One region of the Achromobacter sp. 1011791174 genome, then DNA from elsewhere that is predicted to be linked to it. Evidence: riboswitches for the same ligand, from Rfam matches in the RefSeq annotation. Region 1 holds a riboswitch; the other holds the start of a gene.
What was found. Region 1 has a riboswitch for glycine ahead of AC6LJ5_RS23385 (D-amino acid dehydrogenase). Riboswitches for the same ligand answer to the same signal wherever they lie in the genome.
Positions count from the first base shown of each region.

Region 2: it holds a riboswitch for glycine, as region 1 does, so the genes downstream of both, gcvT (glycine cleavage system aminomethyltransferase GcvT) here and AC6LJ5_RS23385 (D-amino acid dehydrogenase) in region 1, are expected to answer to the same signal.

Region 1 covers NZ_JCBANH010000084.1:3,510-24,623, reverse strand. Annotated here, with positions in the region: gene AC6LJ5_RS23430 (sulfite exporter TauE/SafE family protein) at 1-260, shown strand, start outside; gene AC6LJ5_RS23425 (MmgE/PrpD family protein) at 292-1,713, opposite strand; gene AC6LJ5_RS23420 (polysaccharide deacetylase family protein) at 1,710-2,621, opposite strand; gene AC6LJ5_RS23415 (enoyl-CoA hydratase) at 2,649-3,467, opposite strand; gene AC6LJ5_RS23410 (CaiB/BaiF CoA transferase family protein) at 3,464-4,660, opposite strand; gene AC6LJ5_RS23405 (amidase) at 4,676-6,031, opposite strand; gene AC6LJ5_RS23400 (hypothetical protein) at 6,024-6,188, opposite strand; gene AC6LJ5_RS23395 (GntR family transcriptional regulator) at 6,317-6,976, shown strand; gene AC6LJ5_RS23390 (MFS transporter) at 7,171-8,505, shown strand; gene AC6LJ5_RS23385 (D-amino acid dehydrogenase) at 8,577-9,803, opposite strand; glycine riboswitch at 9,850-9,931, opposite strand; glycine riboswitch at 9,935-10,036, opposite strand; gene ampC (class C beta-lactamase) at 10,209-11,375, shown strand; gene AC6LJ5_RS23375 (3-hydroxybutyryl-CoA dehydrogenase) at 11,440-12,453, opposite strand; gene AC6LJ5_RS23370 (NAD/NADP octopine/nopaline dehydrogenase family protein) at 12,455-13,552, opposite strand; gene AC6LJ5_RS23365 (hypothetical protein) at 13,735-14,199, shown strand; gene AC6LJ5_RS23360 (AraC-like ligand-binding domain-containing protein) at 14,231-15,208, opposite strand; gene AC6LJ5_RS23355 (spinster family MFS transporter) at 15,425-16,828, shown strand; gene AC6LJ5_RS23350 (CopD family protein) at 16,925-17,347, shown strand; gene AC6LJ5_RS23345 (MetQ/NlpA family ABC transporter substrate-binding protein) at 17,684-18,445, shown strand; gene AC6LJ5_RS23340 (methionine ABC transporter ATP-binding protein) at 18,467-19,588, shown strand; gene AC6LJ5_RS23335 (methionine ABC transporter permease) at 19,569-20,225, shown strand; gene AC6LJ5_RS23330 (hypothetical protein) at 20,248-21,114, opposite strand, start outside.
Region 2 covers NZ_JCBANH010000145.1:1,340-10,119, forward strand. Annotated here, with positions in the region: gene AC6LJ5_RS28865 (GGDEF domain-containing protein) at 1-581, shown strand, start outside; gene AC6LJ5_RS28870 (GNAT family N-acetyltransferase) at 660-1,202, opposite strand; gene AC6LJ5_RS28875 (hypothetical protein) at 1,290-1,742, shown strand; gene AC6LJ5_RS28880 (arginine/lysine/ornithine decarboxylase) at 2,000-4,261, shown strand; gene AC6LJ5_RS28885 (BaiN/RdsA family NAD(P)/FAD-dependent oxidoreductase) at 4,285-5,490, shown strand; gene AC6LJ5_RS28890 (superoxide dismutase) at 5,680-6,294, shown strand; gene AC6LJ5_RS28895 (ZIP family metal transporter) at 6,320-7,213, shown strand; glycine riboswitch at 7,323-7,417, shown strand; glycine riboswitch at 7,447-7,581, shown strand; gene gcvT (glycine cleavage system aminomethyltransferase GcvT) at 7,662-8,762, shown strand.

The DNA.
Region 1 (21,114 bases):
AGCGCGCCGTCATCCAGAACTTCAATCTGTCGATGCTGGCGGTGACCATGCTGACCTATCTGGGCACGGGCATGATCACGCGCGACATGCTGCCGATGTTCGCGGTGGTCGCGCCCGCCATGCTGGTGCCCACGCTGCTGGGCACGCGCCTGTACATGGGGATCTCGGAGCTGGCGTTCCGCCGCATCGTGCTGGGCCTGCTGACCTGTTCGGGCGTGACCCTGCTGATTTCGGCCGTGCCGCAGTTGCTGGCGCGCTAGCGCGGGGCCATTGCGGCCCCGCGCGGCATCGCTAGTCGGCGGTCGACAGCAGCGCGACGATCTCGCGCAGCTCGGCCGCATCCTCCAGGCGGCGCAGGCGGCGGATCAGCGCCTCGGCCCGGTCCGGCGGCACGGGAGGTTGGGCCGAGGCGCAGCAGGCGCGGAACTTGGCGTCTTGCGCGGCTTCGTCCAGCGGCAGCGCCGGGCTGCCCGGAAACTCGGGCATGTCCAGCGCCAGGCAGCGGCCGTCCCGCAGATGCAGTTCCACGCGCTGCGGGCACATGGCGTTGGGATCGGGATTGCCGTCGTCCAGCACCTCGATGCGGGCGGCCAGCTCCAGCCGGCGCGGATCGGCCAGTGCGTCCGGATCGAAATCCTGGATGCCCACCTGGCCATGCAGGATGGCCGTGGCGACGGTGTAGCCCATGCACAGTCGGGCGGTGGCCGAGTCCATGCCGGGCCGGGCGGGCCGGCCGACCAGGCGCACGATCAGCGACGACGCGTACACCTTCATGCCGGCGATGTCCCCGGGCCGCAGCGCGTGTTCGCGCATCAGCCGCAGCGCGGCGCCGATGCCGCTGTGCGTGGCGCGTCCGGTGGGGTAGGGCTTGTGGCTCATGCGCGCGATCTGGAAGACGCGGCCGACGTCGCCGGCGACTTCGTCCCAGCGCGCCTGGCCGGCGTCGTAGAGCGCGAAATAGCCGAACGGCCCCTCCAGGATGTCGCGCGGGCCGGGAAAACCGGCGCGCGCCAGCTCGAAGGCCGTGACCGCGGCGCGCGCGTTCAGACCGACCTGCAGGCCGACGGCGGGCGAGCCTTCGATGTGCGCCTGCATGGTGCCGGACAGATGGCTGTAGGCCAGGCCGAGGGCGTCGCGCGTGGCGGCCTCGTCCAGGCCGGCGAGCTTGCACAGGGTGGCGGTGGCGCCCAGCCCGCCGCACATGGCTGGCCGGAAGAAGCGCATCGGCGCGCGCTGTGCCAGCGCCACGTGGATGGCGAAGTCCAGCCCTGCGGCCACGGCGGTGATCAGGCGCCTGCCGTCCACGCCGCCCTCGCGCTCGGCATAGCCCAGCGCGGCGGGCGCGATGCAGGCGAAGGCGTGCACCACGGCGCGGTCATGGATCGCGTCGAATTCCTGGTTGAAGACCTGGTAGGCGTTGAGCATGACCGCGCTGGCCAGCGGCAGCCGTTCGCCGCTGGCCCAGACCGTGGCCTCGGCGCCCTGGCCCAGCGCGGCGGCGGCGTGCTTGAGCGCCGCCATGCGCGGGTGGCGCGAGCCCGACAGCCCGACGCCGATGGCGTCCAGCAGGAAGGTCCGGGCGGCGGCGACAGCCTCGGCCGGCAGGTCCTCGTAGCGCAGGCGCTGCAGGTGCGCGACCAGCGCGTCGATGGCGCTGGCGGCTGGCTGGGACGGCTCCGCGTCGCGCGCGGCGGTGGTCTGCGCGCCGCTCATGCCTGGTCTCCCGGCGCGCCGCGCAGCGGCGGCGAGCACTGGCCGGCATACCACGCGTACAGTTCGGCGCCGGTGACGAAGCGGGTCATGGAATGGCGCTGGAGCCGGTCCAGCATGGCCTCGAAATCGGGGTAGCGATGCGGCACGCCCATCAGGTGCGGATGCAGTCCCAGCGTCAGCACGCGCGGCATGCCGGACGCGGCGGCCTCGCGCGCGTAGACGTTGAGCGTGTGATCCAGCCGGCGGCCGAACTCGCCGGTGGCGTGCTTTTCCACGGCATGGATCACGGAATCGTTCAGCTCCAGCGCATAGGGCAGGGCCAGCAGCGGGCGCGGGGCGGCGCGCATCCAGTTGGGCAGGTCGTCCAGGCACCAGTCGAACACATAGTCCACGCCAGCCTGCGCCAGCAGGTCGGGCGTTTCGCTGGTTTCACGCAGGCCGGGCGAGAGCCAGCCGCGCGGGCGCGCGCCGCTGAAGCGCTCGATCCGGTCCAGCGCGGCGGCGATGGCCTCGGCCTGCCCGACGCCGCCGTCCTGCGACAGCGCGCGCTGGTGGATGCCGTGGCCGATGAATTCCCAGCCGGCCTGCAGCAGCGCGTCGGCGGCCGCCGGATAGGCGTCGATGACCGAGGCGTTCAGGCTGGCCGAGGCCGGCAGGCCTCGGCCAGCGATGGCGTCGATCATGCGGGGCAGGCCGCAGCGCAGGCCGTATTCGGCCCAGCTGAAATTGGGCACGTCGGGCACGTTGCCGATGCCGTGCGGCGGGGTGAGGATGGTGCGCGGCATGGGCTGGTCGAACGGCCAGTGTTCCACGTTGACGACCAGGTGGACCAGGATGGGGCGTCCGTCCAGGCCGGCCAGCGGCGGGCGCTGGCGCGGCATCAGGAAGGGAATGCGGGGATTGTTCATGATGTCTGTCGGCAAGTCCGGACGGCGTCAGCGGCCGGTGAAAACGGGGTCGCGCCTTTCGGCGAAGGCGCGGCGGCCCTCGGCGTAGTCGGCGCTGTCGAAGCATTGGCGCACCAGCGCGGCGATGGTCTCCAGTTCGGCGGCGGAGGGTTCGCGCATGGATGCCAGTATCGCCGCTTTCGCCGCCCGCAAGGACAGGGGCGCGTTGGCGGCGATGCGTTGCAGGCGGGCCTGGGAGAGCCGCTCGAAATCGTCCAGCGCGAAACGCTCGTGCAGCAGTCCGCCGGCCTGCGCCTGTTCGGCGTCCAGGGTGCGGGCGGTGTAGAACAGCTCGAAGGCCGCGGCCATGCCGGTCACCGCCACCACGCGGCGCATGTCGGCATAGCCATAGCCCAGGCCCAGGCGCGCGGCGGGCATGCGAAAGCGCGCGCTGGCGCTGGCATAGCGCAGGTCGCAGGCCAGCGCCAGGCCGATGCCGCCGCCCATGCAGGCGCCCTGGATCAGCGCCACCGTGGGCGCCGGAAAGCGCGCCAGCGCGTCCTGTGCCTCGGCAACGGCCTGGTTGTAGGCGGCGGCCGCCTCGGCGCTGTCGCGGGCCTGGTCGAATTCGCTGATGTCGGCGCCCGACACAAAGGCCTGCGAGCCCGCGCCGGTCAGGGCCAGCACCCGCAGGTCCGGCGCTTCGCGCAACCGCGCCAGGCTGGCCGCCAGCTGCCGCCACATGGCCAGCGTCATGGCGTTGCGGCGAGCCGGGTTGCTGATCGTCAGCGTGGCGATGCCGTCACGCAGCGCTTCCTGGATGTGGCCGGCGGGCTGGCCGCCGGCCGGCGAGGACGCGCCGGTCATACCACGCCCTCCGCGCGCAGGCGCGCGATGCCGGCGGCGTCGTAGCCCGCTTCGGCCAGCATCTCGTCGGTGTGCTCGCCCCAGCCCGGCGCGGGCCGGGCGATGGCGGCGGGCGTGCGCGTCAGCGTGACGGGCTGCGAGATCAGGCGGTAGGCCTGGCCATCGTCGCCGGTCACCGACTGTGCCACGCCCAGGTGCCGCACCTGCTCGTCCTCGAATACCTGGGGAATGGTGTAGACCGGGCCGGCCGGCACGCCGGCGCGGTTCAGCAGCTCGACCCAGTGGGCCACGCTGGCTTCCCGGAAGCGCCGCGCCAGCGCCTCGTTGAGCGGGGCGCGGTTGGCCACGCGCAGCTTCTCGGTGGCGTAGCGCGGGTCTTGCAGCCACTGCGGCGCGTTCAGGCAGTCGCACAGGCGCTTCCAGTTGCCCTCGCCGGAGGCGCCCAGGTTGAAGGCGCCGTCGCTGGCCTCGAACAGGCCCATGGGGCTGCTGGTGGGATGGTCGTTGCCGGCCTGTGCGGGCGTATCGCCTTCGTTCAGGTAGCGCGCCGCCTGGAAGTCCATCAGCGCGATCTGGGTATGCAGCAGCGAGCTGTGCACCCACTGGCCCTCGCCCGAGCGCTCGCGCTCCAGCAAGGCCAGCAGGATGCCGACCGCCGCGTAGATGCCGGTGCCGCAGTCGGCCACGGCCAGGCCCGCGCGCAGCGGCCCGCCGCCGGCATGGCCGGTGACCGACATCAGCCCGCCCATGCCCTGGATGATCTGGTCAAAGCCGGGCCGGCCCGCATAAGGGCCGGCCTGGCCGAAGCCGGAGATGCTGGCCAGGATGATGCGCGGGTTGATGGCGCGCAGGTCCTCATAAGCCAGGCCCAGTCGCGCCTTGACGTCCGGGCGCCAGTTCTCGACCACCACGTCGGCGGTGGCGACCAGGCTGCGCAGCACGGCCAGGCCTTCAGGCTTCTTCAGGTTCAGCGTCAGCGAACGCTTGTTGCGGTTCAGGTTCTGGAAGTCGCCGCCGTGGCGGTCGGCGGCGAACATGGCTTCGTTGGGATCGACGCCGGCGGGCGGTTCGATGCGGATGACGTCGGCGCCGAAGTCCGCCAGGATGCGCACGCAGGTCGGGCCGGCGCGCACGCGCGACAGGTCGAGGACGCGAAAGCGCGACAGGGCGGGGGAGGCGGTGATCTTGGACATGGTGGTTCCCATGGGTCAGCGTTGCAGAAACGTGGAGTGAGGCAGGGCGAACTGGCGGGCGAAGGCCAGCATTCGCGCCTCGCTGCCCGGCGCGCCGATCAGCTGCGCGCTGACGGGGCGACCGCGGCCGTCCAGGCCCACCGGCAGCACCAGCGCCGGCAGGCCCAGGAAATTGACGTAGGCGTGATGGCGATGCAGCGCGGCCAGCGCGCGCGGGTCGAAGGCGGGGCTGGAGGTCGTGACCGCGTCGCGGTCCGGCACGCCTTGCGGGAAGCAGGGCGCCAGCAGCAGGTCGGCGTCGCCCAGGCTGCCGGCCAGGAAGGCCGCGCGCAGCGGCGCCGCCTGCGCCAGCGCGTGGCGATACCAGACGGCCGGCATGGCCCAGCCCGGCAGCGCGATGGCGCGGGTCGACGGGGCCAGCGTGTCCAGGTCGCCGCGCACGGCCGCCGCCAGCGCCAGCGCGGCCTCGGCGTGCAGCACGATCTGCGCCAGCCGGTTCAGGCGGTCCAGGTCGGGCAGCGCGGCCGGCTTCAGCCTGGCGGCGCCGCGCAGGCGCTGCTCGAAGCCGGTCAGCGCGGCGGCGACCGTGGGATCTTCCCCCTGCGCATGCAGCGCATTGGCGATACGCCAATCTCGCGGGCGCGCCAGCTCGCGCTCCAGCGCGTCCAGCCGCAGGGGCAACCCGGGATCTTCGTCGCCGGCGGGCAGGGCGGCCGCGAAGACGCTGGCGGCGTCCAGTGCGTCGCGGGCGATCACGCCCACCGTGTCCAGCGTCGGCGCGAGCGGGGCCACGCCTTGCGCGGACAAGCGTCCCGGCGTGGGCTTCAGGCCGATCAGGCCGCAGGTCGCGGCCGGCATGCGGACCGAGCCGGCGGTGTCCGTGCCCAGCGAGGCCGGGCACAGGCCGGCCGCCACCGCGACCGCCGAGCCGCTGGAAGAGCCGCCGACCGCCGCCGCGCTGTCCAGCGGGTTCATCAGGGCTGGCGCGTGCGGGTTCTCCGCCGTGGCGCCGCAGGCATGTTCCGCCATGGCCAGCGCGCCCAGGTTCAGCGCGCCATGCTCGGCCAGCCGCCGCAGCACGGCCGCGACGGGGCGCGGCGCGCCCGTGGCGCGCGGGCGTCCCAGGCGGGGCGCGTGCAGGCCGGTGTCGAAGGCGTCCTTGTGCGCCAGCGGCACGCGGGCGAGCAGCCCGTCCGCGTCGGCGGGGGCCGACGCGGGGGCGAACAGCTGGACCACGCAGCCCAGCGGCGCGGCGCGGCGCGTGAAGCCGGCGGCCAGGGCGGCGACGTGGGCGTCGCGCAGCGGCGGCGCGGCGCGTCGATAGGCCGCGCGCGCGCCGGCCACGGAGAGGAAGGCAGAGGCGTCAATCATGGCCGTCCTCGCGCGGCGCGATCTCGGCGGCCACGGCCGACAGGCGCATCAGCGTGCGGGCGACGGCCCGTTGCGCGTCCGGCGGCACGGCCAGTCCGTGGCTCAGGAAGGCCAGCTCGACCCAGGACTGCCAGTCTTCCTTGCGTTTCTCGTCCATGACGGGTGTCTCCTGCTACGCTTAGGTCTTAAAATAAGATTCCAGTGTCATAAATATATTTATAGAAGTCAAGAAAATAATATGACGAACCGTGCACGCCTGAACCTTTCGATTCCGGGAGCGCCGCGATGAAGGCCGCCGAACGCATACGCCTGTCCATCGAGGAATCCATCCGCGACGGCAGCCTGCTGCCGGGCGACGCCGTGGACGAGCAGCAGCTGATGCAGACCTACGAGGTGTCGCGCACGCCGGTGCGCGAGGCCTTGCTGCAATTGCAGGCGCAAGGGCTGCTCAACAGCCTGCCGCGCGGCGGCATGGTGGTGGCCAAGATGGACGTGGCGCAGCTGCTGGCGATGTGGGAACTGCTGGCCGAGCTGGAGGGCATCGGCGCGCGGCTGGCCTGCGAACGCATGACGCCGGCCGAGCGCGAGGAACTGGCCGCCATCCACGAACGCGCCGGCGCGGTGGCGCGGCGCGAGGACGCGGAAGCCTGGCAGGACCACAACCGGCGCTTCCACGACGCGCTCTACCAGGGCGCGCGCAATCCCTATCTGCGCCAGGAGATCCTGCGCATGCGCTCGCGCACCGGCGCCTACCGCCGCCACGCCTATTCGGCCTTCGGCCACCTGGCTTCCTCGTGGGCGCAGCACGGCGAACTGGTCGCCGCGATCCAGGCCCAGGACGCGGGCCGCGCCGCCACGCTGATGACGCGGCACATGAGTCCCGGCCAGGGCTCGATCAGCTTCGCGTCCTTCATCGCGGCGCTGCCCAAGGATCTGCTGGCCTGAAGCCTGAGGGTCGAGGGAACGGACCGGCGGCGGATTCGGCCCGCCGCGGGTCCGACTGCGGGTAAGTCCCGATTACTGCATTTTTGCGATGCTTCAAAATATATTTATAAGAAATTTAAAAATCTTGATGCGTCGCCCTGCCTGGTTGTAACGGGTTGGGCCCCAACCCAGTCCGGTACACCAAGGAACTAGTCATGGATGCCGTATCCCCGCAGCCCGCCGCACAGCCGGCCCCGCAGCATTCCCGAGGCGATGCCCCGGCCGTCGATTCCGCCCGCATGCACAGCAAGGTCGCGTGGCGGCTGATTCCTTTCCTGATCTTCCTGTTCCTGCTCGCCTGGATCGACCGCGTCAACGTCGGCTTCGCCAAGCTGCAGATGCTGCAGGACCTGCGTTTCAGCGAGGCCGTGTACGGCCTGGGCGCGGGCATCTTCTTCATCGGCTATTTCCTGTTCGAGGTGCCGAGCAATCTGCTGCTGCAGCGCATCGGCGCGCGCAAGACCCTGGCGCGCATCACCATCCTGTGGGGGCTAACGTCGATGGCCATGGCCTTCGTCACGACGCCGTTCTCGTTCTATCTGCTGCGCTTCCTGCTGGGCGTGTTCGAGGCGGGCTTCTTTCCCGGCGTCATGCTGTACCTGACGTACTGGATCCCCGCCGGCCGGCGCGGCCGCATCAACGGCTGGTTCATGACGTCCTTCGGCATCGCCGGCGTGGTCGGCGGTCCGATCGCGGGCCTCATCATGAGCGGCATGGACGGCGTGGCGCCGTTGCGCAACTGGCAATGGCTGTTCGTGCTGGAGGGCATACCCTCGGTGATCGCCGGCATCGTGGTGCTGGGCTACCTGCCGGACCGGCCGCGCCAGGCGCGCTGGCTGTCGGCCGCCGAGCAGACGGCGCTGGAAGCCGAGCTGGAGGCCGAGCAGCGCCACGGCGGCAAGCACGCCAGCTTCGCCCAGGCCCTGCGCCAGCCGGCGCTGTGGCTGTGCACGGCCGCCTACTTCTGCATCGTCGGCGGCAACGCCACGCTGGCGTTCTGGATGCCGTCGCTGGTGCGCGAGCTGGGCGTGCGCGGCGCGCTGGACATCGGCCTGCTGTCGGCGATCCCCTTCACGCTGGGCACCGTGGCGATGGTGCTCAACGGCGCGCACTCCGACAAGACCGGCGAGCGGCGCCTGCATTGCGCCGGCGCCACGCTGGTCGGCGCGGCGGGGCTCGCGCTGACCGCCGCCTACATCGGCAATCCCGTGCTGGCGATGGCCGCGCTAAGCGTATCCGCCATCGGCGTGCTGGGCGCGTTTCCCGTGTTCTGGGCGATTCCGGCGGGTTTCTTGACCGGCACGGCCGCCGCCGGCGGCATCGCCTTCATCAACTCGGTCGGCAACCTGGCGGGCTTCGCCACGCCCTTCATGATGGGCTGGATGAAGGAATGGACCGGCGGCGTGGCCGCCGGCCTGTACGTGGTCGCCGCCATGCAGCTGACCTCGACCGCGATCGTCGCGCTGGCGATGCGCCGACTGGCGCGCTAGCGCAAGGCGACGGGCGGCGAGCCGCTGGCGGCGAACGGCGGTCCGCCGGTTGCGGCCGCGTCCGCGTCGTCTCAGTGCGGCCGCAACCGTTCGCCGACGCTAGCCGCCAGCAATTGCGCGGTGGCCGCCGACAAGGTCCAGCCCAGGTGGCCGTGGCCGGTGTTGTAGAACACGCCCGGCCGCTTGCCCGGACCCACGCGCGGCATCATGTCCGGCGTCATCGGGCGCAGCCCGCACCAGGGCACCACGCGCGCCGTCCTGACGCCGGGGAAGTGGCGGCGGGTCCAGTCCACCAGCGGCTGCACGCGTTCGGCGCGGATGTCCAGGTTGTAGCCGTTGAACTCGGCGGTGCCGGCCACGCGGAAGCGGTCGCCCAGCCGGCTGGTGACGATCTTGGCGGCCTCGTCGAGCAGGCTGACGCGCGGCGCGGCCTCGCGGCTGGCGGCGTCGTCCAGGTGCACGCTGATCGAATAGCCCTTGACCGGATAGATGTTGACCGTGTCGCCCAGCTGCCGCGCGAAGCGTCGGCTGGCCGCGCCGGCGCAGACCACCACGGCGTCGGCCTGGTGCCGGTCGTCGCCGCCGTCCGTGCCGGCCAGGTCCAGCGCGTAGCCCGTGCCGTCGGCCGCGATCGCGGCGACGTCGGCGTCCTGCACGAAGCGCACGCCCAGTCGCTCGCAGGCCTGGGCCAGCCCGCGCGTGAACTTGTGGATGTCGCCGGTGGCGTCGGACGGCGTGTAGAAGCCGGCGTGGCAGGCCGTTTGCAGCGCCGGCTCGATGTCGCGAGCCTCCTCGGGCGTGACCGCGTAGCGTTCCAGGCCGCCTTCGCGCAGCAGCTCGTTGCCGCGTCGCGCGGCCTCGAAGCTGGCGGCGTCGTGGTAGATGTGCAGGATGCCGCGCCGCTCCAGGTCGAAGTCGATGCCTTCGGCCTCGGCCATGTCGTACAGGTGCTGGCGCGCCTCGATCGCCAGCCGGGTGGTGGCGATGGTGTTGCGGCGGTGGTTGGGGATCTGGCGCATGAATTGCAGCAGCCAGGAATACTTGTGCCAGCTGAAGCGCGGATTGAGCAGCAGCGGCGCGTTGCTGCGGCCCAGCCAGCGCAGACCCTTGAGCACGGTGGCGGCGCTGTTCCAGACCTCGGCGTTGCTGGCCGACAGCTGGCCGCCGTTGGCGTAGGAGGTTTCCATCGCGGGATAGCGCTGGCGGTCGTAGACGGAAACGTCGTAACCCTGCTTGCGCAGGACGTAGGCGGACGTGACGCCGGTGATACCGGCGCCAATGATGGCGATGCGGGGCATGATTGCTCCAGATGGCGTGGCGACGGCCGGCCGGCCGCTGCACCCCATCTGTCCCGGTACCTGAGAGCTTTGCCCGGCGCGTGCCGGGGTTCCCCTTCGGTGGGCGCGCAATGCGCCTCTCTCCAGATCGTCTACACCGCGCAGTCCTGTCTGCCTGAGAGTTTCCGGGGCGGTTGCTCCGTCGGCGCCCGCCGCGCGGCCGGGCCGGGGCGAGTCTCTTCTGCGGGGTGTTTGCTACGACCGTGGCAGGATAGCCAAATATTTCGCGTCCTGGAATTCAGGGTTAGTACCAGTATGGGCGTGGCGGCGCTACCATCCTGGGTTCGCGCGGGGCGCGCGCCGGCATGCCGGTCGCCGCCGCCTGGCCCCGCCCGCCTTGCTTGCGCTGTTTTCCGGGAGTTCTCCATGCGCCTGTCCGCCTTGTTCCGCCGCTGCCTGCTGGCCGTTGCCCTTGCCGCATCGCTGCCCGCGTCGGCGCTGTCCCCCATCTACGACGCCGACGCCCGCGTGCGCGCGGCCGTGCTGACGGTGATGAAGCAGCATGAAATCGCCGGCATGGCGGTGGCCGTGACCCGGCAGGGCGAGCAGCATTTCTACAGTTTCGGCCTGGCATCCTGGGAGACGCGCGTCCCGGTCACCAACGACACGCTGTTCGAAGTGGGCTCGATCAGCAAGACCTATTCGGCCACCTTGGCCGCCTATGCGCAGGCGCTGGGTCGGCTGTCGCTGGCGGATCCGGTCGAGCGCCACGTGCCCGAGCTGGCGGGCAGCGCTTTTGGCAAGGTCTCGCTGCTGGGCCTAGCCACGCACACGGCGGGCGGCTTTCCGCTGCAGGTGCCTGACACGGTGCGCGACCGCGCCCAGCTCATGGCCTATCTGCAGGCCTGGCAACCCAGCTACGCGGAGGGCACGCGCCGCACGTATGCCAATCCCAGCATCGGCATGCTGGGCGTGGCCACCGCCAATGCCATGGGCCAGGCCTATGTGCCGCTGATGCAGGGCACGCTGTTGCCCAAGCTGGGCCTGCCCAGCACCTATCTGCAGGTGCCGGCCGACCAGATGGCGCGCTACGCGCAGGGCTACGACAAGCGCAACCAGCCGGTGCGCGTGAGTCCCGGCGTGCTGGCCGACGAGGCCTACGGCGTCAAGACCAGCGCCCGCGACCTGCTGCGCTTCGTGGAACTGAACCTGGGCGGCACCAGCGGCGACGCCAAGCTGGATCAGGCCATCGCCGACACGCACCGGGGCTACTTCGAACTGGGCGGCATGACGCAGGACCTGGTGTGGGAGCAGTATCGCTATCCGGCGCCGCTGGATACCGTGCTGGAAGGCAATTTCAACACGGTCGCCTTCGAGACGCACGACGTGCGCGCGCTGCGTCCGCCGCTGGCGCCGCGCGCCGACGCCTGGATCAACAAGACCGGCGCCACCAATGGCTTCGGCGCCTACGTCGCCTTCGTGCCGGGACGCCGGATCGGCATCGTGATCCTGGCCAACCGCAACTATCCCAACGCCGATCGCGTGCGCCTGGCCTATGAGGTGCTGGATGCGCTGGAGACGGGAGGCCGTTGAGCAGGCGCGTGGGGCAGTCGCGGCGGCGGGCGCTGCCTAGGCCGGTCCGCCGGACGGTCTCCGGTCAGGCGGCCGGCGCCGCGCCGGCGCCGGCCCCGTTCAGCGCCGAGCCGCAGCGCGGCAGCAGGCCCAGCAGCGCCAGCCGGTCGCGCAGCTGCTCCAGCCGCTGCATCCGATACGCGTCCACGTCCACGCCGGCGTAGTCGTAGAAGCCCTGGCCGTCGCGCAAGCCGTTGCGGCCCTGTTCCATGTTGCGCGCGATCACGTCCGGCGCCGCGAAGCGCGGGTCCAGCGCGCCGGCCAGGTAGCGCGAGGCGTAGTAGAGGATGTCGCCGCCGCCCCAGTCGATGAATTCCAGCAGGCCCAGCACCGAGAAGCGCAAACCGAAGCCCAGGCGCACGGCGGTGTCGATGTCCTCGGCGCTGGCCACGCCTTCCTCGACCATGCGGGCCGCCTCGTTCATGGCCAGCGCCTGGATGCGCGGCACGATGTAGCCGGCGGACGGCGCGCACATCACCGGCGTCTTGCCCGCCATGCGCAGCAGCTCCAGCAGCTGGTCGGCGGCGGCATCGCGGGTGGCGGGGCCCCGGCTGACTTCCAACAGCGGGATCAGGCTGGCCGGGTTGAGCCAGTGCGCGTTCAGGAAGCGTTCCGGATGCGCCGTCAGCGCCGCCAGTTCGGTGACCAGGAAGGTGGACGTGGTCGATGCCACCACGGCGTCGGCCGGGCAGGCCTCGTCCAGCCAGCGCAGCGCGTCACGCTTGGCGTCCAGGCGTTCGGGCACGGCCTCGAACACCGCGCGCGCCGCGCGCAGGTCGGCGGCCGCATCGTCCCTCGCGCGCAGCCGCAGCCGGGCCAGCGCGGCGTCGGCCTGGTCCTCGCTCAGCACGCCCAGCCGCGCGAGCATGCCCAGCTCGGCGCGCACGGCCGCGCGGGCCGCGTCGTGGACGCGCGCCTGTTCATCGGCGGCGCGGGGCTTGAGGTCGATCAGTGACACCTCCAGGCCGGCGATCAGGTAGGACGCGGCGATGCCCTGTCCCATGCGGCCGGCGCCGATCACGCACAAGGGGGCGGCCATCTCAATAGCCCTCTTGCAGCAGCGCGCGCATGTCGGCGCGCGACAGCGCGGACAGGCCCAGGTTCTCCAGCGTGCGGCCCTCGGCGTACAGGTCGCGCCCGGTCAGCGCCGAGGCCAGGGCCAGCAGGCCCTGCGCCACCGGCATGGGCACGCCGGCCCAGCGGCCCGTCGACACCAGGAAGGACAGCCCCAGCCGCGTGTCCTCCAGCATGTAGCGGTGGCGGTGCAGGTCGATGGTCTCGCGCCAGTCGCCGCTGTCGGTCAGGCGGCCATGGGCGCCGCGCCCGTACATCCATTCATCGCCTTCCTTGGCGTAGTGGTCGGCCAGCGGGAAATGCGGCGCGCCATAGCCCAGCGCCTCGCGCAGCGCCACGCGCTCGGCGTCCAGCGCATCGGTCACGGCGCGGATGGCCGGCTGGGTGCCTTCGTTGTGGATGTCCCAGCGCTCGAAATGCTGCAAGGGACCGGCGTTCATCAGGATGAGCGGCGGGTGGATGATGGGGCCGGCATTCATGAGCGCGCCGGACAGGCCGTCGCCCGCCGGCTCCACGCTGGGATAGGCCTGGGCCAGCCGCCGCAGCGCGGCATCGGCCAGCCGAAGGGGGAAGACGCCGGTGGGCAGGCGCGTGGCGTAGCCGCTGATGACCACGCGCTGGCCGTGCTTGCGCGCCAGGTAGGGCAGGGTGCCGGTCTCGGCATAGGCGACCTGCGCGCGGTTGCCGGCCTGGCGCTGGGCGCGCGCGAACAGCTGGCAGCCGAAGGTGCCGGGCGGCAGGAACACCACCTGCCCCTCCTCCAGCAGCGGCGCGAGCCGGGGCGCCAGCTCGTCGTGCGTGGTGGCGGGCAGCGGAATGACGATCAGCTCGGCGCCCTGGACCGCGTCGCGCAGTTCGCGCGCCAGCCGCAGTTGGCCGGGGCCGTCGCCGATGGCGATGCGGCGGGTGCCGCGATAGTCGGTGACCTCCAGCCCGCCGGCCTTGGCCAGCGCGGCGCTGGCCTCGGCGTCGCGCCGCCACCAGCGCACCTCGTGGCCTTTTTCGTGCAGGTCCGCGGCGGCCGCGTAGCAGCCGTGTCCGCCTCCGATGACAGTGACGCGCATGATCGTGCTCCTTGATGACGATGCGACGATCCTAGCGGCGCGGATGGCGGCCGGTCTGCGCCGAACGCGCAAGCGCCGTTCCATTCCGGCAAGGGATTCGGGCCGGCCTGGCGGTGTGCTACAAACCACGGCGGGCGCATGCTCCAATTCTCGACATCGCTTTCCAACAGGTCGTCAGCATCATGAAAATCCTTGCCGCAGCGCTATTGAGCCTTTCGTTCCTGGCGGCTTCCGCCGTTGCCGGAGCCGATGCCAGCGCCGATCTCAGTCCCGACACAAATCTGGACGAGGCCGAGCTCGTGGCGACGCTGGAGGGCGGGCATTGGCGCTCCGGCGATGCGAAGGGCACTTACCGGGTGATCCTGGAGAACGTGGGTTTCGAGCACGTCAGCTGCCGCGTCTGGATCGAGTGGCTGGCCGATGCCAGGTCCGGCGGCGCCAAGTCCGGCCAGCCGCCGCGCGTCGTGGCCCGGGTGCCTTACGCCGAGATCTCCAACGGCTTCTGGTCCTGCGGACCGAAGCGCAACGGCCTGTCGGGCGTCACGCTGACCATACCCGCCAAGCATGCCTATTCGGGCGAGGCCCGCAAGTTCCAGGCGGTGCTGGGCGCGCCGGGCGAATACCGCCATCGCGGTGCCGGCGGCTGAGCCCAGGCGCGGGCGGCGGCCCGTGCCGGCGCTAGCGGCCGCGCAGCGTGTCCGACGGCCGACAGCCGTAGCGCTTGCGGTAGTGGCTGGCGAAGTGGCCGAAGCTGGTCACGCCGTGGCGCAGCAGGATGTCGGTGACGTTGTCGCCCGGCCCGGCCTGTTCCAGCGCCGCGTGCACGCGCGCCAGCCGCAGGCCGCGGATGTAGTCGATGGGGCTCTGGCCCAGGAAGCGCGCGAAGCCGTTCTGCAGGGTGCGCGTGGACACGCCGGAGAGCGCGGCCAGCTCCGCCAGGGTGACGGCTTCGTCCAGATGGCTTTCGATGTAGTCGCGCGCGCGCCTGACGTGCAGCGGCAGCGGCTGCCGGCGCTCGGCGCGCAGCGCGTCGCTGTAGTTGTGCGGCAGCTGCATCAGCAGCAATGACATCAGGTAGTCCGGGAAGCCCGCCGCCAGCGCCGGCGCCAGCCGGTCGATGTCGGGGTCCTGGTGCAGCCGGCACAGATAGTCCAGCGTCTGGCGCACCGCCGCCATGCCCGACGAACCTTCGGCCACGTCCACGTCGAACACCAGCGGCGCCCTGAGCGGACGCTCCAGCAGCTGTTGCAGGCGGCGTTCCAGCGCCGGCCGCTCCACCCGCAGGATCAGGCTGCGGCAGTCGCTGCCGACGCGGATGAGGCTGCGTTCGGAGGGCGAGGAGACGGTCAGGCTGCCGGCGCGGATGGCGGCGCTGCGGCGACCCAGCTCGACCATGCCGCTGCCGGCCAGCGTGGCGCGCACCAGGTAATAGCTGGCGATATCGCCGGCGTCGATCTCGACCTCGGCGCCATAGCGCAGGTCGAACAGCGCGGCGCTGCCGAAATACACGCCGTACAGGCGCGACTGCAAGGGATTTCCCTGAGGCACGCGCATCTGGTGCGACCACAGGTGATGGCTGACCTGATCCCGGATCTCGGCCATGTTGGCCGAGTCGAGCAGGCAATGGCGTTGCAGCGGAATCGAGTCTTGGAACATGCTTTCCTGCGCCCCGGGAACAGTGCTTGCGCGCCCCGTATAGAGCCGCGCCCGGCAAAGGCCTACAACTGACGGACCAGGCCGCGCCCGCCGGGCCGGCCTGGGAACTCCAGGACGGGCGCCGCGCGGCGGCCGGACCTGGCGCACACAAGCAGGCGATGCGCGGCCGGCCGGAACAAGGCTGGCGCGACAGCGCCGCCACGCAAGGGAAAAGACATGACTGGCGATATCCCCGACAGCGCGCCCGCGCGCCGCTACGCCTACGAATGGTACGTGGTCCTGGTCTGCATGCTAGCGTACATATTTTCCTTCGTCGACAGGCAGATCCTGGCGCTGATGATCGAGCCGATCAAGCGCGACCTGGGCCTGAGCGACACGCAGTTCAGCCTGCTGCACGGGCTGGCATTCTCGCTGTTCTACGCCTTCATGGGCATCCCCATCGCGCTGTTGGCCGACCGCTATTCGCGGCCGCGCATCATCGCCATCGGCGTGGCCTTCTGGAGCCTGGCGACCGCCGTCTGCGGCCTGTCGCGCAACTTCGCCCAGATGTTCCTGGCGCGCATTGGCGTGGGCGTGGGCGAGGCGGCGCTGTCGCCCGCCACCTACTCGATGCTGAGCGACATGTTCCCGCGCGACCGGCTGGGCCGGGCAGTGGGCGTGTATTCGATCGGCTCGTTCATCGGCGGCGGACTGGCCTTCCTGATCGGCGGCTATGTGATCAACCTGCTGAAAAGCGTGGACACCGTGGCGCTGCCGCTGCTGGGCGCGCTGCGGCCCTGGCAGGTGACGTTCTTCGTGGTGGGGCTGCCGGGCCTGCTGGTGGCGCTGCTGATTCTGCTGACGGTGCGAGATCCCGGCCGGCGCGGCCTGCGCCTGGGCGCCGACGGCCGCGCCAGCAAGCCCGCCATCGGCGACACCTTCCGCTTCCTGGCGCGGCACCGGCGCACCTTCTGTTGCCACTTCCTGGGGTTCTCGTTCTACGCGATGGCATTGTTCGCGCTGCTGGGCTGGACGCCGGCCTTCTACATGCGCAAGTTCGGCCTGTCGCCGACCGAGGCGGGCTACATGCTGGGCGCGGTGGTGCTGGCGGCCAACACCGCCGGCGTGTTCTGCGGCGGCTGGCTGATGGATGCGCTGGCGCGGCGCGGCCATGCCGACGCGCCGCTGCGGGCCGGCGTGATCGGCGCGGCCTGCATGGCGGCGCCGGCGGTGGCGTTCACGCAGGTCGATTCGCTGTGGCTGTCGGTGGGGCTGCTCCTGCCGGCCATGTTCTTCGCGTCCTTTCCCATGCCCACGTCGACGGCCGCGATGCAGATCCTGCCGCCCAACCAGCTGCGCGCGCAGGTCTCGGCGCTGTTCCTGCTGATCTCCAACCTGATCGGGCTGGGCCTGGGCACCACGGCGGTGGCCTTGCTGACCGACCGCTGGTTCCGCGATCCGGCGGCGGTGGGGCAGTCGCTGTCCGCGATGATCGGCGCGGCGGCGGTGGCCTGCGTGGTCCTGCTGGCGATGGGCTGCGGCAGCTACCGGCGCAGCCTGGCCGCCGAGGCGGCGCCCGGCGCGGCCGAAGCGTCCGATGGCGCGGCGCCGCTGACGGCGCGGCCGGCCTCGACCGCGTAGCGGCTACGGGCTGCGGCGCCGGGGCGCGACAATTCGTCGCGGTTCGGGCGACGCCACCGGCGCGCCGCCGCGTGTGCCTGCGGCGATAATCCGCGCATGACCTACCAACTCCTGAAAATGCTTCATGTCGCGGCCGTGGCCGCGTGGCTGTGCGGCTCGCTGTTCGTGTCGCTGTTCCTGCTGACGTCCCAGCCGCAGGAAGGCGAGGCGCCCAAGGAACGCAAGATGCTGGGCGCGCTGCGCCGCTGGACCCTGTTCGTGACCACGCCGGCCATGGCCCTGAGCTGGCTGGTCGGCCTGCACCTGGCCATGAGCCTGGGCTGGTTCGCGATGAACTGGATCTGGGTCAAGATCGGCATCGCGGCGGTGCTGTCGGCGCTGCTGGGCATCCAGAGCGCGGCGCTGGGCCGCATGGCGCGCGGCGCCGGCGGACGGCCGCCGGCGCTGGATCTGTATGCGCCGTTCACGGTGCTGGCGGCCGCGGCCATCGTCACGCTGGCGGTGGTCAAGCCGTTCTGAGCGGCGCGGTCCGGCCGCGTCCGCGTGTGGCGCCTCCAGGCTGCTTGCCGCAATCCGCAATGGGCCGGCATATGCGCCCGCGCCATATGGAAACACCCGTGTAATAAGGACTCAACCAAGTATTCGTTCGCCCGCGATAAGCGCGTCCCTAGAATCGTCTCACTCTCATAACTGCACAGACTTAGAGGCGATTCCATCATGACTACCCGTTTTTTCATCGCCGGACTGGCCCAGGACGAAACGCAGCCCGTCGGAGAGCGGCAAGCGCACGCGGCGCGCTCGGCGCGCGGGCGGTTTTTCAAGCGCTTGCTGGGCGCGATCCTGGCCTCGGCCGCCATGTTCCACGGCCCGGCCTTCTCGGCCGATCCCAAGCCCTTGAAGGTCGGCGTGCGCGGCGGCGTGGACGAGCAGATCTGGGAAGTGGTGGCGCGGGTTGCCAAGAAGAACGGCCTGGCCGTCGAGCCGGTGGTGATCACCGGCACCGCCAGTCCCAACGAGGCGCTGAACAACGGCGACCTGGAAGCCAACTCCTTTCAGCACATTCCCTTCCTGAAAGACCAGATCAAGCAGCGCGGCTACAAGCTGGTGCCGGTGGCCAATACGCTGATCTCGCCCATCGCCTTCTATTCGAAGAAGTACAAGTCGCTTCAGGACCTGCCGCCCGGCGCCAAGGTCGGCATCCCCAATGATCCCAGCAACCAGACGCGCGCGCTGGTGGTGCTGCGCGACCAGGGACTGATCACGCTCAAGGATGGCTTCGATCCGTTCACCGGCACGGCCACGCTGGCCGATGTGACGTCCAACCCCAGGAAACTGGAGTTCGTCGAGAGCGCCTCGGTGGTGCTGGCGCGTTCGCTGCCGGACGTGGACACGGCGGCCATCGTCAACAGCTTCGCCTACCAGGCCGGCCTGATCGCCACGCGCGACGGCATCGCCGTGGAGAAGAAGGAAAACAATCCCTACGTCAACATCATCGTGGTGCGCGAGCAGGACAAGAACGCGCCGTGGGTGCCGGAGCTGGTCAAGGCCTACCATTCCGAGGAAGTGCGCCAGTTCATTCTGAGCAAGTACGAAGGTTCGGTCATTCCGGTGTTCTGACGCCGGCTGGCGCGATCCATCATGAAGCACTACGAACTTCCCCTGGCCGAGCCGCTGGCCGGCGCGGCCCCGGCCAGCGCGCCCGAGGCGGCGCGCGACCGCGAGCACATCGTGTTCGACAGCTTGCAGAAGCGCTACCAGGGGCCGCAAGGCCCGGTGGCGGCGCTGTCGGACGTGTCCTTTTCCATCGCGCGCGGCGAGATCTTCGGCATCATCGGCCGCAGCGGCGCGGGCAAGTCCACCTTGCTGCGCACCATCAACATGCTGGAGCGCCCCGGCGCCGGCCGCGTGCTGATCGACGGCGCCGATGTCGGGCAGCTGGACGAGGACGGGCTGGTGGCGCTGCGGCGCCGCATCGGCATGATCTTCCAGCACTTCAACCTGCTGTCGGCCAAGACCGTGGCCGAGAACGTGGCGCTGCCGCTGCGCGTGGCCGGCGTCAAGCCCGCCGCCGCGCGCGTCCGGGTCGACGCGCTGCTGGACCTGGTGGGCCTGCGCGACAAGGCCGATGCCTATCCGGCCAAGCTGTCCGGCGGCCAGAAGCAGCGGGTCGGCATCGCCCGCGCGCTGGTGCACGAGCCGCGGATCCTGCTGTGCGACGAAGCCACGTCGGCGCTGGATCCCGAGACCACCCAATCCATCCTGGCGCTGCTGCGCGACATCAACCGCAAGCTCGGCCTGACCGTGGTGCTGATCACGCACGACATGGCGGTGATCCGGGAGATCTGCCATCAGGTGCTGGTGCTGGACGGCGGCCGCAAGGTCGAGCAGGGCGAGGTCTGGCGCGTGTTCGGCGATCCCAGGGCCGAGGCCACGCGCGCATTGCTGCGGCCGCTGCAGCACGACCTGCCGGCCGACCTGGCCGCGCGCCTGTCGCCCGAGCCGCAAGGGCCCGGCGCCAGCGGCGTGCTGCGGCTGCGCTATACCGGCGCCGGCCGCGCGCAGGGCGTGCCCCTGGCGGCGCTGGCCGCGCTGGGACCGGGCGCCACGCTGCTGCATGGGGGGCTGGACCGGCTGGGCGGCCACGCGCAAGGCAGCCTGCTGGTGTCGGTGCCCGCGGGCATATTGCGGCAGGAAGCCGCGCGCGCCGCGTTGGCGGCGGATCAGATCGAGGTGCTGGGCTATGTCGCTGCCGATGCTTGATAAATACCTGCAGGCTTTCCTGCAGACGCTGGCGATGGTGGGCGTGTCGGCCGTGATCGCCATCGCGCTGGGCCTGTCGCTGGCGCTGGTGCTGACCGTGACGGCCTCGGGCGGGCTGTATCCGAAGCCGCGCCTGAACCGCGCGCTGTCGATCACGGTGAACACGTTCCGCGCGATTCCCTTCATCATCCTGCTGATCGCCATGCTGCCCTTCACGCGGCTGCTGGTGGGCACCACGCTGGGCACCTGGGCGGCCATCGTGCCGCTGTCGGCCAACCTGGTGCCGTTCTTCGCGCGCATCGCGCAGGTCAGCCTGAACGACGTGGACCCCGGCCTGGTCGAGGCCGCGCGCGCCATGGGCTGCCGCCGCCTGCACATCGTGCGCCACGTACTGCTGCCCGAGGCCTTGCCCGGCATCATCGGCGGCATGACGGTCAGCGTGATCGCGATGATCAACGCCTCGGCCATGGCGGGCGCGGTCGGCGCGGGCGGGCTGGGCGACCTGGCGATCCGCTACGGCTACGAGCGCTACGAGACGCGCGTGATGTTCGAGGTGATCGTGATCCTGATCGCGCTGGTGTCGATCGTGCAGTTCACCGGCGAATGGCTGTCGCGCCGCGCCGACCACAAGCGCTGACGCGGCGATGCGACGGCGTATGTCAGGGCAGGGTGGCCGGCAGCAGGCTGGCCAGTTGCTGCGCGCCCAACTGGTCCTGTTCGCGGACCAGGGCGTCGACGCGGGCCTGGTGCTTCCGATAGCGCGCCAGGTCGTCGTCGCGCTCGAACAGCAGCTGTCCGCCGCGCGCGACCCAGTAGGGGCGGTTGTCGTCGAGCAGCGTGATCATCTGGCCGAATTCGTCGAGGATGCGCGTTTCCAGGTCCCAGGCCCGGTTCACGTCGCGCAGCCGCGCTGGCCGCTGCGCCGCCACGCCGTCGAGCATGCGGGTCCTGGCGTCGTCGTCGATATCCAGCGCGCGTATCAGCGCCGGCATGTCGTCCAGCGCCTGCTGGTTGCGCTGGCGGTAGGCCGGCAGCAGGCGGCCGGCCAGTTCGAGAATCATGCGGCTTTCCACCAGGCCCGTGTCGCGCGCCAGCCGGCCCGGATCGAACAGTCGCGGCAGGCCGATGTCGTCCAGATCCTTGACGTAGGCCTTGTGCTGCGCGAGCCGCTGGCCGGCCACGGTCTTGACCGCGCGCTCCAGCTCGCCGTAGGCGCCGTGGGCGCGAGGCGTGGGATCGATGTCGGGCAGCGCGCCGGGTTTCTCCGCGCCGCCGGCCATGCGGCGCAGCACGGCCATGGCGTCGCGGATGCCGGCGTTGGCCAGCTCGCGCTGGCGGTTCTGCTCGATCCGGCTCCAGGCCTGGCCGGCATCACCCAACAGCATCACCAGGCCCACGACCAGCACGATGTACAGCTGGCGGCGGGGATCGCGGAAGCGCTTGCCGATCGAGAACAGCGCACAGACCAGCAGCGGCGGCAAGGCCAACATGCCCAGCACTTCCAGGCTGGTAGCGGGCTGGCGCGC
Region 2 (8,780 bases), on a different contig from region 1:
CCCATGAAGGGTTCCACATGGCGTTCCGCGATGAGCTGACCGGGCTGCCGGGCCGGCGCGCGCTCAACGAAAAGCTGCAACGCATGGGCCGGGTCTATACGCTGGCGATGGCGGACGTGGATCATTTCAAGGCCTTCAACGATACCCATGGCCACGACGTGGGCGACCAGGTGCTGCGCATGGTCGCGGCGCAACTGCGCCGCGTGTCCGGCGGCGGCCATGCCTACCGCTATGGCGGCGAGGAGTTCACGCTGGTGTTTCCCGGCAAGACCGCGGCGGAAAGCATGCCGCACCTGGAAGCCGTGCGGCGCGCCATCGAGGCCTACCAGATGCGCCTGCGCGACAAGCCGGCCCGTCCTCGGACGGACCAGGCGGGCTTGCGCCGCCGTGGCGCCCGCGGCGGACGCAACACGCGGCCGTTGCGCGTGACGGTCAGCATCGGCGTGGCCGAGCGCGGCGACGCGTTGCGCGCGCCCGAGGCGGTCATCAAGGCGGCCGACCAGGCGCTTTACAAGGCCAAGGACGGTGGCCGCAACCAGGTGTGTTCCTACGGCGCGCGCCGGCGCGCCAACTCGGGCTGAAACGGCGCCACGCAGCGTCGGCTCCAAGGGGCGGGAAGTTGCGGCAGGCCGCCAGCGGCGTGTGCCGCCGCAGGGCGCTCAGTCGCCGGCCAGGCGCAGCGTCATCAGTCTTTCGTCGTGCATCACGCCGTTCACGCACAGTCCTTCCGGCTCGACGCCGTACTCCGCGAAGCCCAGGCTCTCGTACAGCGCGCGCGCGGCAAGATTGCCGGCCGTGACGCTCAGCTGCAGCTGGCGCACGCCGCGCATGCCGCCGGCGTGGTCGATGGCGGCCAGCATCAGCCGGCGCGCCAGTCCGCGCCCGCGCGCGGCCGGCGCCACGTACACGCTCCAGATCTGCGCCTTGTGGCGCATCTTCAATCTGTGCTGCCGGCCGACGCCGGTCATGCCGGCCAGCGCGCCGTCGATGAACACGCCGAACATGGCGTTCTCGATGTCGGTGGCGACCCAGGCGCGGATGTCGTCCAGCGTGAGCGTATGTTCCTCTTCGTAACTCGATCCGAACGCTTCAGGCGTTTCGCGCAAGGCGTCCAGGCGCAACTGGCGCAAGGGTGCGGCGTCGGTGGGCGTCAATCGTCGTATCAGCGGATCGGGCATGGCGGGGTGTTGGGAAATGGGCACGCCTTGCGGCGCGGCAATCCAGTATAGGGGGACGCTTGCCTATAATGGTTTTCAACGCCGCTAGCGGTTTTCTCCAAGGAGCCCTCGATGTTCGGTTTCCTCAAGACAAACCATGAAGCCAGGCGCGACGAAGTCCAGGCGGAGTTCGTGGCGCGGGTGGCCGCCGCCGCCCAGGAGTTCGTCCAGGCCGCCGGCTCGGACGGCGCCGGGCTGGACTACACGCCGGGCAGCATCCATGCGCTGGATGCCGCGCTCGAGGCCGCCCACGTCGGCGCGCTGGCCCTGACGCCGATGCAGACCGTGGGCGCGGCCGCCTACCTGTACGAGGTGGCGCGGCGCGAGCACGGCGGGTTGTACGAAGTCTGCGACGACGAGGACCCGGTGGTGCTGGTCTGCGGCGAGTCCGGCGCCCAGGTCTGCCTGGCCGCCATCGCCAAGGTCGAGCGGCGTATCCGTTACGGGCAGGCCGAGGCCATCCCGCCTTACTTCGAACGTTTCATCGCGGCCCTGCATGCCGGCGAGCCCCTGACCCTGCGCTAGATCCCCGTTTTCCCGCCGTCGCGGCGGCCTGCCGCGACGCCGCTGGCGCGCCCGGCGGGGCATATGCGCAACACCCGCGGGCCGCTGCGAGCGCCCCGGGGCGGATTGCCTTGGGACTGAAAGAAAAAGCGCCCTACAATTCGGCCATTCCCGCACCCCGGCGGGCTTACGCGCCGCCTATCCCCAGGCGGTTTATTTACCGCAGTACACTCGCGTCCCTTATACGCGTCCGTTTGCCTTGCCCCAGGAGCGCCTGCATGAAATTCCGCTTCCCCATTTTCATCATCGACGAGGACTACCGTTCCGAGAACGCGTCCGGTCTTGGTATCCGTGCCCTGTCCGCCGCGATCGAGGCCGAGGGCGTCGAGGTGATCGGGGTGACCAGCTATGGCGACCTGAGTTCCTTCGCGCAGCAGCAGAGCCGCGCCAGCGCCTTCATCCTGTCGATCGACGATGAAGAGTTCGACGTGGACTCGCCCGAGGACGTGGCCAGCGCGATCAAGAACCTGCGCGCCTTCATCGGCGAGCTGCGCTTTCGCAACGCCGACATCCCGATCTACCTGTACGGCGAGACGCGCACGTCCGAGCACATCCCGAACGACATCCTGCGCGAGCTGCACGGCTTCATCCACATGTTCGAGGACACGCCCGAGTTCGTGGCGCGCCATATCATCCGCGAAGCGCGCAGCTACGTGGACAGCCTGCCGCCGCCGTTCTTCCGCGAGCTGGTGAAGTACGCGCAGGACGGCTCGTATTCCTGGCACTGCCCCGGCCACTCCGGCGGCGTGGCCTTCCTGAAGAGCCCCGTGGGCCAGATGTTCCACCAGTTCTTCGGCGAGAACATGCTGCGCGCCGACGTCTGCAACGCCGTGGATGAACTGGGCCAGCTGCTGGACCACACCGGCCCGGTGGCCGAGTCCGAGCTGAACGCCGCGCGCATCTTCCACGCCGACCACTGCTACTTCGTGACCAACGGCACGTCCACCTCGAACAAGGTGGTGTGGCACGCCAACGTCGCCGCCGGCGACGTGGTCGTGGTGGACCGCAACTGCCACAAGTCGATCCTGCACGCCATCACCATGACGGGCGCGATCCCGGTGTTCCTGCGCCCGACGCGCAATCACCTGGGCATCATCGGCCCGATCCCGCTGGAAGAATTCCACCCGGACAACATCCGCAAGAAGATCGAGGCCAATCCCTTCGCGCGCGAGGCCGTCAACAAGAACCCGCGCATCCTGACGCTGACGCAAAGCACCTACGACGGCGTGATCTACAACGTCGAAATGATCAAGGAACAGCTCGGCAGCCACGTCGACACGCTGCACTTCGACGAAGCCTGGCTGCCGCACGCGGCGTTCCACGAGTTCTACCAGGACATGCACGCCATCGGCCAGGACCGCCCGCGCAGCAAAGACGCGATGGTGTTCGCCACGCACTCCACGCACAAGCTGCTGGCCGGCATTTCGCAGGCCTCGCAGATCATCGTGCAGGAGTCCGAGACCCGCAAGCTGGATCGCAACGTGTTCAACGAGGCGTACCTGATGCACACGTCCACGTCGCCGCAGTACGCGATCATCGCGTCCTGCGACGTGGCCGCCGCCATGATGGAGCCGCCCGGAGGCACCGCGCTGGTCGAGGAAAGCATCCGCGAAGCCATGGACTTCCGCCGCGCCATGCGCAAGGTGGAATCCGAATTCGGCAAGAACGACTGGTGGTTCAAGGTCTGGGGCCCGAACCGCCTGGTGTCCGAAGGCATCGGCAACCGCGATGAATGGATCCTGGAGTCCAACGAGCACTGGCACGGCTTCGGCGACCTGGCCGAAGGCTTCAACATGCTGGACCCGATCAAGGCCACGATCATCACCCCGGGCCTGGACATGTCCGGCAGCTTCGGCGAGACCGGCATCCCGGCCGCGCTGGTGTCCAAGTACCTGACCGAGCACGGCGTGGTGGTCGAGAAGACCGGCCTGTATTCGTTCTTCATCCTGTTCACCATCGGCATCACCAAGGGCCGCTGGAACACGCTGCTGACCGCGCTGCAGCAGTTCAAGGACGACTACGACCGCAACCAGCCGCTGTGGCGCATCCTGCCCGATTTCTGCAAGGTGCATCGCCGCTACGAGCGCATGGGCCTGCGCGACCTGTGCCAGCAGATCCACGAGGCCTACCGCGAACGCGACGTGGCCCGCCTGACCACCGAGATGTACCTGAGCGACATGGTGCCGGCGCTCAAGCCGTCCGACGCCTTCGCCCGCATGGCGCACCGCGAGGTCGAGCGCGTCGACATCGACAAGCTGGAAGGCCGCGTCACCGGCGTGCTGCTGACGCCGTACCCGCCGGGCATTCCGCTGCTGATCCCGGGCGAGCGCTTCAACCGCACCATCGTGCAGTACCTGCAGTTCGCGCGCGAGTTCAACGAGCGCTTCCCGGGCTTCGAGACCTACATCCACGGCCTGGCCGACGAAGTGGGCGAGGACGGCGAGAAGCGCTACTACGTCGACTGCCTGAAGGAAGAGTGATCCCGCAAGGATCCGGAGCTCCGATGTTGTTTGACGTTGCCGTGCTGGGCGCCGGCGCCGCGGGCATGATGTGCGCCGCGGTGGCTGGCCAGCGGGGCCTGCGCGTGGTCCTGGTGGACCACGCCGAGCGCCTGGCCGAGAAAATCCGCATTTCCGGCGGGGGCCGCTGCAATTTCACCAATCTCGGCGCCGGCCCCGCCAACTTCCTGTCCGAGAACCCGCACTTCTGCCGTTCGGCGCTGGCGGGCTATACGCCGCAGGATTTCCTGGCGCTGCTCAAGCGCCATCGCGTGTCCTGGCACGAGAAGCATCGCGGCCAGCTGTTCTGCGACGATTCCAGCGAATCCATCATCGGGCTGCTGCGCGCCGAGTGCGACGAAGGCCGGGTGGCCTGGCACATGGGCTGTTCGGTGGCCGAGATCGCCCACGGCGAGCAGGGCTTCGAGCTGCGCACCAGCCAGGGCCTCATCCGTGCGGCCAAGCTGGTCGTGGCGACCGGCGGCATGGCGATCCCGCAGCTGGGCGCCACCGATTTCGGCCTGAAGATCGCGCGCCAGTTCGGCCTGAAAATCGTCGAGCCACGGCCCGCGCTGGTGCCGCTGACCTTCGACGCGGCGCAATGGCAGCCTTTGTCGGCGCTGTCCGGCGTGGCGCTGGAAGTGAGCCTGTCCACGGGGCAGGGCAAGGCGCGCGGCGAATTCCTCGAAGACCTGCTGTTCACGCATCGCGGGCTGTCGGGGCCGGCGATTTTGCAGATTTCCAGCTATTGGAAGCCGGGCGAGCCCATCGTGGTGGACCTGGCGCCGGGCCGTGACCTGGCCGCCGAGCTGCTGGATGCCAAGTCCGGAAACCGGCAGCAGCTGCACACGGTGCTGGCCGGGCTGTGGCCCAAGCGGCTGGCCGACGCCTGGCTGGCGCTGGCGGAGCAGGGCGGCAAGCCCGGACTGGCGGCCTTGAGACTGGCCGATGCGCCGGACAAGACGCTGCGCGGGTTGGCCCAGGACATTCATCAATGGACGCTGACGCCCAGCGGCACGGCCGGCTACAAGAAGGCCGAGGTCATGCGCGGCGGCGTGGATACGCGCGGGCTGGACCAGAAGTCCATGCAGGCGCGCACCGTGCCCGGCCTGTACTTCATCGGCGAGGCCGTGGACGTGACCGGCTGGCTGGGCGGCTACAACTTCCAGTGGGCCTGGGCCTCGGGCGTGGCCTGCGGCAAGGCGCTGTAGCGGACGGAATCGGGCGGCGCCGGGAGGCCGCGGACGGCCGCTGCCGGGCGCGCGTCCGGCGGCGATAGGCCGGCCTTATCGCGCGGATTGTGACAATCCCGTTGTGATATCAAATAAAAATAAATATCATTTGTGTTTTTGATAGTGATTCGTTCCCGCCACCGAGGGACGATCTGACGGAGACATCTGATGGCCCATACCTTGCCCGCGCTGCCCTACGCCTATGACGCGCTGGAGCCGCACATCGACGCGCTGACGATGGAGATCCATCACGGCAAGCATCACCAGACCTACGTCAACAACCTGAACGCCGCCCTGGAAGGCGCCGGCCTGTCGACCGATGAACCGGTCGAGTCGCTGGTGGCGCGGCTGGACCAGCTGCCCGCCGCCATCACCGCGGCGGTGCGCAACAATGGCGGCGGCCATGCCAACCACAGCCTGTTCTGGACCGTGATGTCGCCGCGCGGCGGCGGCGCGCCCGACGGCGCGCTGGCGCAGGCCATCGCGTCCGACCTCGGCGGGCTGGACGCTTTCCGCGAAGCCTTCACCAAGGCCGCGCTGACCCGCTTCGGCAGCGGCTGGGCCTGGCTGTCGGTGACGCCGGCCGGCAAGCTCGTGGTCGAGAGCAGCGCCAACCAGGACAGCCCGCTGATGCACGGCAATACCCCGATCCTGGGCCTGGACGTATGGGAGCACGCCTACTACCTGAAGTACCAGAACCGCCGTCCCGAGTACATCGGCGCGTTCTACAACGTGATCGATTGGTCCGAGGTGGCGCGCCGCTACGCCGCCGCCGTGGGCTGATCGCGGTTAGGCCAGCGAGGCGCCCATGAACACATTCAGCCGACACCGGATCCGGCCGGCCGCCACCAGCGTCAGCATCTGGACGCTGGCCGTGCTGGTGTCCTGCCTGGCCCTGTACCAGCTTTGGGTCTGCCTGGACGTGCGCGCGCCGCACGTGGCCGACGCGCTGCTGGGCGGCATGATGGCCGCCGCCGCGACCGCGCTGGGCACGCTGCCCGTGCTGTTCGCCCAGACCTTGCCGCAGAAGGTGCAGGACAGCCTGTACGGCTTTGGCGCCGGCGTGATGTTGGCCGCCAGCGCCTTCTCTCTGGTGGCGCCCGGCATCGCCGCGGCGGGCGAGCTGGGGCATGGCCCCTGGGGCGCCGGCATCCTGGTGGGCGCCGCCATCCTGCTGGGCGCGGCGGTGCTGCTGCTGATGGACCGCTGCCTGCCGCACGAGCATTTCATCAAGGGCAGGGAAGGCATCGAGGCGCATCGCCTGCGCCGCACCTGGCTGTTCGTGTTCGCCATCACGCTGCACAACCTGCCCGAAGGGCTGGCCATCGGCGTGGGCTATGCCGGCAACGACCCGCTGCGCGGCACGGCGCTGGCCACCGGCATCGCCATCCAGGACATTCCCGAAGGGCTGGTGGTGGCGGTGGCGCTGATGGCCGCCGGTTACAAGCGCGCCTTCGCGGTGGCGCTGGGCATGCTGTCGGGCCTGGTCGAGCCGCTGGGCGCGGTGCTGGGCGCTGCCGTGGTGGGCTGGTCGGCGGCCTTGCTGCCGTGGGGACTGGGCTTTGCCGCCGGGGCCATGCTGTTCGTCATCAGCCATGAAATCATTCCCGAATCGCACCGCAAGGGACACGAGGTCCATGCCACCGGCGGGCTGATGCTGGGCTTCGTGCTGATGATGCTGCTGGACACCGCGCTGGGTTAGTGGCGGCGGCTTGCTCCCGGTCTGTCGCGGCCGCCCGAACGGCGCGCGGACTGCCGGGTTTCCTCGCTTTCCGGCGCCCGGGGTTTCGATGTATGCTTGCGCCGCTGTCACGCATGTTGCGGGAGAGAGCGGCCATCACGCTGGCCGCCGCCGAAGGCGCAATTCGCCCGGAATCGCTCAGGTAACCCATACCGTCCATGCTTGCCCTGTCCCGGTTTTCGGTCGACGCGGCAAAACAGCACTCTGGAGAGACCTGGCGCCGCGCCTTTCAGGCCGTCCCGAATGGGGACGTAGCGGGCAGCCCAGGCGCCGAAGGTGCACACCCGCCACGCGGGGCAACTCTCAGGCAAAAGGACAGAGGGGCGGAAGATTCAGCCGTGCCGTGGACGCGTGTCCGCTGGCGGCTTTCCGCAACCCTGGCAACGCTGCCGCTCCGGAGTTCCCGCGCATGTCCGCAACCCTCAAACGCACCCCGCTGGCCGACGAACACATCGCCTCCGGCGCCCGAATGGTCGACTTCGGCGGCTGGGACATGCCGCTGGCCTACGGCTCGCAGTTGGAAGAGCACCACGCCGTGCGCCAGGACGCCGGCATGTTCGATGTCTCGCACATGCTCAACGTCGACGTGACCGGCCCGGACGCCTTCGCCTTCCTGCAACGCCTGGTCGCCAACGACGTGGCCAAGCTGACCGTGCCGGGCAAGGCGCTGTACAGCTGCATGCTCAATCCGCAGGGCGGCGTGATCGACGACCTGATCATCTATTTCTTCGCCGCCGATGAGTGGCGCGTCGTGGTCAATGCCGGCACCGCCGACAAGGACATCGCCTGGATGCAGCGCGTCCGGCAGTCCGGCAAGTTCGACGTGGCCATCGCGCCGCGCCGCGACCTGGCCATGATCGCCGTGCAGGGCCCGAACGCCCGCGCCAAGGTCTGGGCCGCGCGTCCGGCCTGGCAGGCCGCCAGCGAACCGCTGACGCCCTTCGTGGCCGCCCAGGTGGGCGACGACACGCTGGTGGCCCGCACCGGCTACACCGGCGAGGACGGCTTCGAGATCGTGCTGCCCGCCACGCAGGCCGTCGCGTTGTGGCGCGACCTGGCGGCGCAAGGCGTGCGTCCCTGCGGCCTGGGCGCGCGCGACACGCTGCGCCTGGAAGCCGGCATGAATCTCTACGGTCAGGACATGGACGAGCTGATCCAGCCCGACCAGGCCGGCCTGACCTGGACGGTGTCGCTGAAGAACGCCGAGCGCCGCTTCATCGGCCGCGACGCGCTGGAACAATTCGCCACCCCGGCCGCCTTCCTGGGCCTGAAGCTGCAGGAGCGCGGCGTGATGCGCGCCCACATGGCCGTGCGCGCCAAGCAGGGCGCGGGCGAGCTGACCAGCGGCACCATGTCGCCCACGCTGGGCGTGTCCATCGGCTTCGCCCGCCTGCCCGTGGGCGTGGCTCCCGGCGACACGGTCGAGGTGGACATCCGTGGCAAGTGGGTGCCCGCCCTGGTCTGCAAGCTGCCATTTGTCCGTAACGGCAAAGCCGTCGAACACTCGTAAACTCGAAGCTTCGCGCGC